Regions from separate parts of the Gordonia sp. NPDC127522 genome, predicted to be linked through region 2. Evidence: riboswitches for the same ligand, from Rfam matches in the RefSeq annotation. Region 2 holds a riboswitch; the other holds the start of a gene.
What was found. A riboswitch is a leader RNA that binds a small molecule or an ion and turns the genes downstream of it on or off. The one in region 2 is predicted to bind cobalamin.

Region 1: it holds a riboswitch for cobalamin, as region 2 does, so the genes downstream of both, ACFVHY_RS12140 (CbtB-domain containing protein) here and ACFVHY_RS02855 (iron ABC transporter permease) in region 2, are expected to answer to the same signal.

Annotation. Positions count from the first base shown of each region.
Region 1 is NZ_JBHXVK010000005.1:108,875-113,288, forward strand. Features, by position in the region: gene ACFVHY_RS12125 (acyl-CoA dehydrogenase family protein) at 1-1,049, opposite strand, end outside; gene ACFVHY_RS12130 (histidine phosphatase family protein) at 1,163-1,660, opposite strand; gene ACFVHY_RS12135 (CbtA family protein) at 1,678-2,508, opposite strand; gene ACFVHY_RS12140 (CbtB-domain containing protein) at 2,515-2,751, opposite strand; cobalamin riboswitch at 2,787-2,947, opposite strand; gene ACFVHY_RS12145 (ATP-dependent helicase) at 2,965-4,414, shown strand, end outside.
Region 2 is NZ_JBHXVK010000001.1:619,905-624,318, forward strand. Features, by position in the region: gene ACFVHY_RS02845 (ABC transporter substrate-binding protein) at 1-256, opposite strand, end outside; gene ACFVHY_RS02850 (ABC transporter ATP-binding protein) at 268-1,074, opposite strand; gene ACFVHY_RS02855 (iron ABC transporter permease) at 1,098-2,177, opposite strand; cobalamin riboswitch at 2,224-2,402, opposite strand; gene ACFVHY_RS02860 (L-lactate dehydrogenase) at 2,553-3,506, shown strand; gene ACFVHY_RS02865 (alpha/beta hydrolase) at 3,509-4,393, opposite strand.

The sequences.
Region 1 (4,414 bases), on a different contig from region 2:
TAGAGCTTCATCGCCGACGCCTCGGACAAGCTCAGCGGCTTGCCCGCCTTGCCCCGCTCGAGGGCACTGAAGAGCATGTTCTGGACGTTGATGCGCGCGACCTCCATCTCGGCCAGCTTGAGCTGGATGAGCTGGAACTGTGCGATCTCCTGGCCCCACAGCTTGCGGTTCTTCGCGTAGTCGATCGAAAGCCGTTGCGCCTCGTTGATGATGCCCAGCGACAGGGCCGCGATCCCGACCCGCTCCGCGGTGAAACCGGCCTTGGCGCCTTCGGATCCGCGCGCGTCCGAACCGGTGTCCTCGGTCTCGCCGAGCAGGCGGTCCTTGCCGACGCGCACGTTGTCGAAGAACAGCTCGCCCGTCGGCGAACTCATCATGCCCATCTTCTTGAACGGCTTGCCCTGGGTCAGTCCCGGCATCCCCTTGTCGAGGACGAACGACAGGACCTTACGGTCCCGCATCGGGGTGCCGCTGCCGTCGTCGAGCTTGGCGAACACGACGATGGTGTCGGCGTAGGGGCCATTGGTGATGAAGGTCTTCTGCCCGTTGAGGATGTAGTCGTCACCATCGCGACGGACCGTTGTCTTCATACCGCCCAGCGCGTCCGATCCGGAGTCGGGTTCGGTGATCGCCCAGGCGCCGACCTTCTCCATCGTGACCAGTTCGGGCAGCCACCGCTTCTTCTGGGCGAGCGTGCCCTTGCCGCGGATGGTCGAGGCGGTCAGGCCCATGCTCACGCCCAGGGATGCGACGAGACCGAGACAGACCCCCGCCAGTTCGATGTTGACCATCATGAACATCGAGCCGCCCATACCGCCGCCGTCGCCCGAGGGCTTCTTCTTCTCCCCGTTGGCCTCGGCCTCGAGTTCCTTCTCGAGAGCGTCCTTGGCCATCGCGTCGACACCGAAGCTCGACAGCAGTTTGCGGGTGATGTCGTAGGGCGGCAGCGTGCCGGATTCGAGTTCGTCGAGATGTGGCCGGATCTCCTTGTCGATGAACGCCCGCAGGGCGTCCCGAACCATCAGATCTTCTTCGGACCACTCGAACATCGTCACACTCCCAGACCGGTGTCCGCGCAGGGGCGAACACGTTTCAGTTTTGTCGTCCCCAACTGTGTCAGGAGTCACTGCCGATGTCTAGGTACGTCGTCGCAGATCTGTTCCTACCGAGCATCGGTGCAGGTGTAGAGGGTGGCCGGGCGCACCTCCCGCGCGAAGAACCCGTCCGCATCGACGCACAGCAGGGCCTGCGCCACCGGCATCGCGACCACCACGTAGCCATCGCCGTGCTCGGCCTGCCCGGCACGCCAGGCATGGACTCGGTCGACGAACCGCGCGACACTCTCACCCCCGTGCGGGCGGGCCTCCGGGTCGGTGAACCACCCGCCGAGGTCGACGGGGTCGATCTCCTCCGGGGACAGGCCCGACCACGCACCGACATCGAGCGTCCGCAGCGCGTCGTCGACGATGAGGCCGCGTGTCGCGCCGAGTATCTCGGCGGTGGCGCGGGTCGCCGCCTCCGGGCCGCAGATGTCGATCGGGCGCGTGAGCGACGCGCTCAGAGCGAGCACGTCGCGTCGACCCCGCTGATCGAGAACCGGGTCACCGCCGAATCGCACCGACCGGTTGGGGCCGGTGCGACCGGCGGTGATGATCTGCATGCCGTGCGGTGATCGCCTCAGTTCGGCGCGGAGACCGCGCGAGCGCGGTCAGTCGCCTGCGACCGGGCCATCGCCCCCACGATCAGTGCGAACGAGACGGTGAGAACCGTCCACAGAATGACCTGGTTGGCGATCGCATACACCCGGAAATCCCCGATCACGTCACCGGGGAAGCCCGGGAACACGATCTGTCCGGCGTCGTCGCGGACCGGGCCGGGGACCTCGCTGAACGACGGCAGGAAGGCGAGCACGATCGCGATGCCGGCCAGATAGGCGACCGTGGCGGCGACCGCCGAGACCAACCCACCGATGCGCGGGCGCAACCACGACGCCAGGACCACCGCCGCGATGGCGAGGATCACCGACGACACGGTGATGGTGAGGAAGGCACCGGTTCGTTCGCCGATGGTGTCGTCGTCGCCGACGGCGGGTGGGTTCGCCGGGTAGGCGAAGAACGGGACGGCGAAGACGGCGACGAAACCGATGCCGCCGAGCACGCCGGCGACCGCACGGGGATCCGTGGCCGGATGACGGCTGCCGACGTGGCTCCACAAGACCGTGAACGCCACCGCGAAGAACGCGCCCATGCACACCGCGAACACGACGTTGCCGATCCCCGCGCCGAGGTTCTCCTGCATCGCGCGGGTGAACAACTCTCCGCCCTCACCATGGGTGTGACCACCCGGTTCGGCGGCATGGGCCAGGGCCTCCTCGGCCGCCGAGCGGGCGCTCTCGTAGTCGATGGCCTTGCCCACGACGGGTTCGAGGTGGAACCGCGCGAACACGAACGAGACGATGCCGGCGATCAGACCTGCGAGCAGGCCGGCGCCGATGAACTTCTTCTCCATGTCGACTCAGTGGCAGGGGAAGCCGAGGAAATGGCGGGCGTCGTGCACGAACTCGTGCACGTGGGTGTCGGAACCGAAGACCGACACGACTCCCTGATCGTAACCGAGGAAGTAATACGCCAGCCCGCCGAGCAGCACGGTCAGGCTGAGCCAGAGCGCCGCGCTCGCGACGGAGATGTTCGGTACGGGCAGGGCACGGGCCGGGGCGACCGGTGATGCCGACTGGGTACGGGGAGCTGTCATGGTGGGTCCTTTCGCCGATCTCGCGTCGGAGAGTTCACGGGTGGTGCACGCCGGCACGGCATCCTGACTCACGCATGCCCCGTCACGTCGACCGTGTCGATCTGGGCTGCGTTCACAGTGGCGCGACCGTTCCGGACTCTCACCGGATTCCCCGTACAGGCGTGAGGAGACTGTATACCGCGTTCTGTCGTACGCGTGCGACATAGTGGAGAGATGCCCCGCCCCTCGGTGCTCGACCGCTTCACCGCCCCCACCCGGCGGTGGTTCTCGGGTGCGTTCACCGCGCCCACCGCTGCGCAGAAGGGCGCCTGGACCTCCATCGCCGACGGCGCGAACACCTTGGTCATCGCACCGACCGGGTCCGGGAAGACCCTCGCCGCGTTCCTCTGGGCCCTCGATCGGCTCGCCGCCGACGCCGGCAACCGTCCCGCCGGCACCAAGGTCGTCTACATCTCGCCGTTGAAGGCGCTGGCCGTCGACGTCGAGCGCAACCTGCGCGCACCGCTGACCGGCATGACCCGGGCGGCCCAGGAACTGAACCTGCCGGAGCCCAACATCACCGTGGGCGTGCGGTCGGGCGACACCTCCGCCGCCGATCGGCGTGCGCTGGTCAAAACCCCACCCGACATCCTCATCACCACCCCCGAGTCGCTGTACCTGATGCTCACCTCGGCCGCGCGGGAGAGTCTCACCGGCGTGGAGGCGATCATCGTCGACGAGGTCCACGCGGTCGCCGCGACCAAACGAGGTACCCATCTCGCGCTGACCCTCGAGCGCCTCGACGAACTGCTGGACAAACCCGCCCAGCGGATCGGCCTCTCGGCGACGGTCCGCCCGCCCGAGGTGGTCGCGGGGTTCCTGTCCGGCGCCGCGCCGTGCCAGGTGGTCAAACCGAAGGCCGACAAGACATTCGACCTGCGCGTCGATGTCCCCGTCGAGGACATGGCCAACATCCCGCCGCCGGTGTCCGATGCCGATCCCGCGGCGCTGGACGACGCGTTCTCGCCGACTGCCGGTTCGTTGTGGCCGTACGTCGAGGCCTCGATCGTCGACCAGATCGAGGCGAACCGCGCGACGATCGTCTTCGCCAACTCCCGACGCCTCGCCGAGAAGCTCACCGCCCGGCTCAACGAGATTCACGCCGAGCGCCACGGCGAGCCTGCCGAACCGACCGGCAATCCGTCGGTCGCGGGCGGCGCCCCGGCGTTCGTGATGGGCAGCGGCGCGAGCTCCGGTGCCGAGCCGGTTCTCGCCCGCGCCCATCACGGCTCGGTCAGCAAGGAGCAGCGCGCCCAGATCGAGGACGACCTGAAGGCAGGCCGGCTCTCGTGTGTGGTGGCCACCAGCTCACTCGAACTCGGCATCGACATGGGTGCGGTCGATCTCGTCATCCAGGTGGAGTCCCCGCCGTCGGTGGCGAGTGGACTGCAGCGGATCGGCCGCGCCGGGCACCAGGTCGGCGAGATCAGCCAGGGCATCCTCTACCCCAAGCACCGCACTGATCTGCTGCACTGCACGGTGACGGTGGGCCGGATGCTCGACGGCGCGATCGAAGAGATCAAGGTCCCGCAGAATCCGCTCGACATCCTCGCCCAGCAGACCATCGCGGCGGCCGCGGTCGACGACCTCGAGGTCGATCACTGGTACGAGGTCGTCCGGCGCG
Region 2 (4,414 bases):
CCCGGGCGAGCGCGCTGACCGCCACCATGTTGTCACGGGCACCGGCGGCGAGTGCGATCGCGATCATGCCGCCGTCGTTGACGAACAACCGGTCGAGGGGTTGCGGGTAAGCGACGTCGGCTCCGCAATTCGATATGGTGACAGTGCTTTCCGACGCCACAGTGCTGTCGGCACCGCAGGCGGTGGCAGTTCCCAGCGTCAGAGCCGCCGCCACGATGGCGACGGTCGGGTGGACTCGGGACGTACGTATGGTCAAAGGATGTCCTCTCACGGGATGTCTTTCGTCAGAGTGCTGGGGGCGGGTGTGGTGGTGGGAGTGTTCAGGAGCAGATGGGGCAGGCCCGTCGATGGATGGTCGACGACGGTGCCGGACACCTCGAAGACGTCGGCCAGCAGAGCCGGCGTCAGCACCTCGACCGGTGGCCCGTGGACGATGACACCGCCGTCGGAAACCACTGCGACGGAGTCGAAGTGACGCAACACCAGGTCCAGGTCGTGCATCGCCGCGACCACGGTGGCGTCGAGCTCGTCGAGGATCTCCATCAGTCGTAGTCGCCAGGCGGCGTCCAGGTGATTGGTGGGTTCGTCGAGCACCAGGATCGGGGTCTGCTGAGCGAGCGCGCGGGCGAGGACGACGCGGTGCCGTTCGCCGCCGGACAGCTGGGTGCACGAGCGGGTGCCCCAGCCGTCGAGCCCGACCTGGATCAACGCGCGATCGACCACCGTCTTGTCGTCGGAACTCCCGGTGGACCAGGCCGACCGGTACGGGGTCCGGCCGAGGCCGACCGCCTCGGCGACCGTCAGCTCCGCGGAGGGCTGTTCCTCCTGGCCGACCACCGCCATCGACATGGCGCGGCGTCGCGAGGGGATGCGGTGGAGGTCGTCTCCGTTCACCTCGACGGTGCCGGCGACCGGGCGTTCGAGACCGCACAGCGTGCGCAGCAGGGTGGTCTTGCCGGAACCGTTGGGCCCGACGATGGCCAGTCGGGTGCCGGCGGGGACCGCGAGATCGACATCCCGCAGTACGACGCGGCCACCGCGACGGCACGCAAGCGCGTTCGCGCGCAACGACATCGACGATGCGCGGGTGGGGTCGGTCACGAGCCACCCCCGAACACGTACTGGCGTCGTCCCATCAGGAAAAGGAAGATCGGTGCCCCGATCAGTCCGGTCACGATGCCCAGCGGCATCTCGCGCGGTGCGGCCGCCACCCGTGAGATGACGTCGACCCACACCAGGAAGAGCGCACCGCCGCAGACCGCCACCGGCAACATCGCGCGGTGGGTGGCGCCGACCAGGAGTCGCGCCGCGTGCGGGACGATGAGACCGACGAAGCCGATGCCGCCCGCCACCGCGACGAGCACGCCGACCAGGAGACCCTGGACACCGAACAGCGCGTTGCGCATCGCGCGTACCGGCACGCCCAGCGACGTCGCGGTGTCGGTTCCGGCCGCGTAGGCATCGAGCCAGGAGTGGATGGCGAGCATGGCCACGACGGTGACCAGCACGACCGCCCCGGCGATCTGCACTTTCGCCCAGGTGGCGCCCGCGACGCTGCCGAGCATCCAGAACATCACGTTGTCGGCGGCGTGCGGGTCCGCGGCGGTGAACACCAGCAGCGACGACAACGCCATGAACGCCGAGGACAACACCACCCCGGACAGGATGAGTCGCAGCGCGGTCAGCCCGCCCTGGGCGCGGGCCACCAGGTACACCGTGACGGTGGCGGCCAGCGCGCCGAGCAGCGCCCCGCCGGACAGCGCCCAGACGCCCAGTCCCGCGAGCACGCCGAGGGTCATCACCGCGGTGGCCCCGACCGCCGCGCCGGCGGACACACCCAGCAGGTACGGCTCGGCCAGCGGGTTGCGGACCAGGGCCTGCATGAGTGCGCCGGCCAGCGCCAGCCCGGCACCGACCAGCGCGGCCAGCACGGACCGGGGCAACCGGAGATCCCAGATGATGACGGCGTGCGCGGAGTCGAGCTCGGCCCCGGTCATCCGGCCGACGACGGTGTGCCACACGTCGCCGACGGGGATCGTCTCCGCGCCGAAAGCGGTGGCCAGGGCGATGCTGAGGAGGGTGAGGACGAACAGTACTGCGGCTAGCGGCGTCGACGGGAGTCGCCGGACCGACGGGGCGGTCGCGCTCTCGGTCGTGCCGTCGGTACGACGGGACACGGGTGGTACTGCCTATCGGTCTGGGTATCTGTGCGCGAGATACACGATGGACTCGAGCGAGAACGGCCGGTAATCGGACTCGGGATCGTGGGGCCGGCGCCTTCCCGGGTCGCCCCGGTGTCCGCGCCGAATCCGTCTCCCATACCGTTGCGCGCCAGTCCCGGATTCACACCGGGTTCCCTGACACCCACGTGTGCGGGTGTGACCGTTCTCGGGGCTGAACATACCAACAACGATTTGCGACATCTGAGTCAGATGTCGCAGTTCGTGGTTCTGGGCGCAACGATGCGTGACATCGGTGCCCGGACAGCCGACACGCGAGCACCTACGCTGGGGGCCGACGATCGATGAACCCGACGCGGAAACGGTGAACCGATGGACGTACGAGACACGAAACTGGCCATCATCGGGGCGGGTGCGGTGGGCACCGCGATCGCCTACTCGTCCCTCATCCGAGGTGTCGCACGGACCATCGCCCTCCTCGACATCAACGCTGCCAAGGTGACCGCCGAGGTGCTCGACATGTCCCACGGCCTCGAGTTCGTGCCGCGGGCGGACATCATCGGATCCGACGACGTGTCGGTGTGCGCGGACGCCGACGTCGTCGTGTTCACCGCCGGCGCGAAGCAGAAACCCGGGCAGTCGCGCCTCGAATTGGCCGAGGCGACAATCGGTCTGACACGCGCCATCCTCCCCGGGGTCTTGGCGGTGGCCCCGAACGCGATCTATGTGATGGTCACCAATCCCGTCGACATCGTCACCTACGCCGCCCAGGAGATCAGCGGGCTGTCACCGCACCAGGTCTTCGGGTCGGGCACGGTACTGGACTCGTCCCGGCTGCGATTCCTGATCGCGCAACACTGCGGGGTCGCGGTGCAGAGCGTGCACTCCTACATCGTCGGCGAACACGGCGACAGCGAGATCCCGCTGTGGAGTTCGGCGTCGATCGGGGGCGTGCCGCTCACCTCGTGGACGCCGCTGCCCGGCCGTCCGGCGATGGACGCCGTTGCGCGCGAACGTATTCACCACGAGGTCGTGCACGCCGCGTACACCATCATCGAGGGCAAGGGGGCGACGAACTACGCGATCGGTCTGGCCTCGACGCGCATCGTCGAGGCGATCCTGAACAACGAACACCGGGTGCTGCCGGTGTCGACGCGCGCCGACGGCATCGAGGGGCTCGACGGCGTGTGCCTCTCGTTGCCGACCGTCGTCGACCGCGGTGGTGCCCAGACCCGGCTCGATGTCCCGTTGTCGGACTCCGAGCGGGCGGGCCTGCTGGCATCGGCGGAAACGCTGCGCGGGATGCAGGCGCGGTTCGGGTTCTGACGTCACACGGGGACGGTCCCGCGCAAGAACTCTAGCTGATCGGCGACCACCCGCTCGAAGTCGTCGCCGATGTAGATGTCGAAATGTCCTGCCGGATAACGAATCACTCGCGCTGCCGGGGCGCGGCGGGCGTACCGGGCAGTAGGTCCGGCCGGCGCCACGGTGTCCTCGTCGCAGATGCACACGAGCGTGGGACAGGTGAGCTTTCGCAATGCCCGACCAGGCGTGTGCAGCGGGATGGCGAGACCGACCCGCGCGGCGACCTCGTTGATGAACTCCAGGTCGTCGGGCACCAGCGGCAGGTATCCCGTCACCGCGTCGGGTGCCGTCATCAGGGCGGCCGAGCCGGACGCACCGGCGAGGCCGACGGTGACCGGCGGACGGCCCAGTGCCGAACCTGCCAGATCCGCGAGCGCGCGCACGGTCACCTTCGTCCCGGACACCACTCCCAGGGCGGCGGTGGAAGCTATTCCACTGGTGAAGGGGCACTGGGAGATCACCGCGGCCACCCGGCCGTCGCGTTCGCCCGCGACGAGGACGTGTCCGCCGCCGAAGGAGGTGCCCCACAGCACTATCCGTGAGGTGTCGACACCGCTGAGTGTTCGGGCGAAGGCGATTGCCGCGGCCCAGTCGTCGAGTTGGCGGCGAATGGACAGCAGCTGTCGCGGTTCGCCGTCGCTGTCACCGAAGTGGCGGTAGTCGAACACCAGGCACGAGTATCCCGCGGCGGTGAAGCGCTCGGCGAACGCGTCCAGGCGCATCCGCCGGACCGCACCGAGCCCGTGTGCCATCACGATGACCGGCGCCGGAGTGGTTCCCTCGGGCCGGTACCACCAGGCCCGGCATGTCGTCCCGGACGAATCGAACTCGACGTCGTTCCTGATCATCGTTTCCCTGCTGTCGGTGTG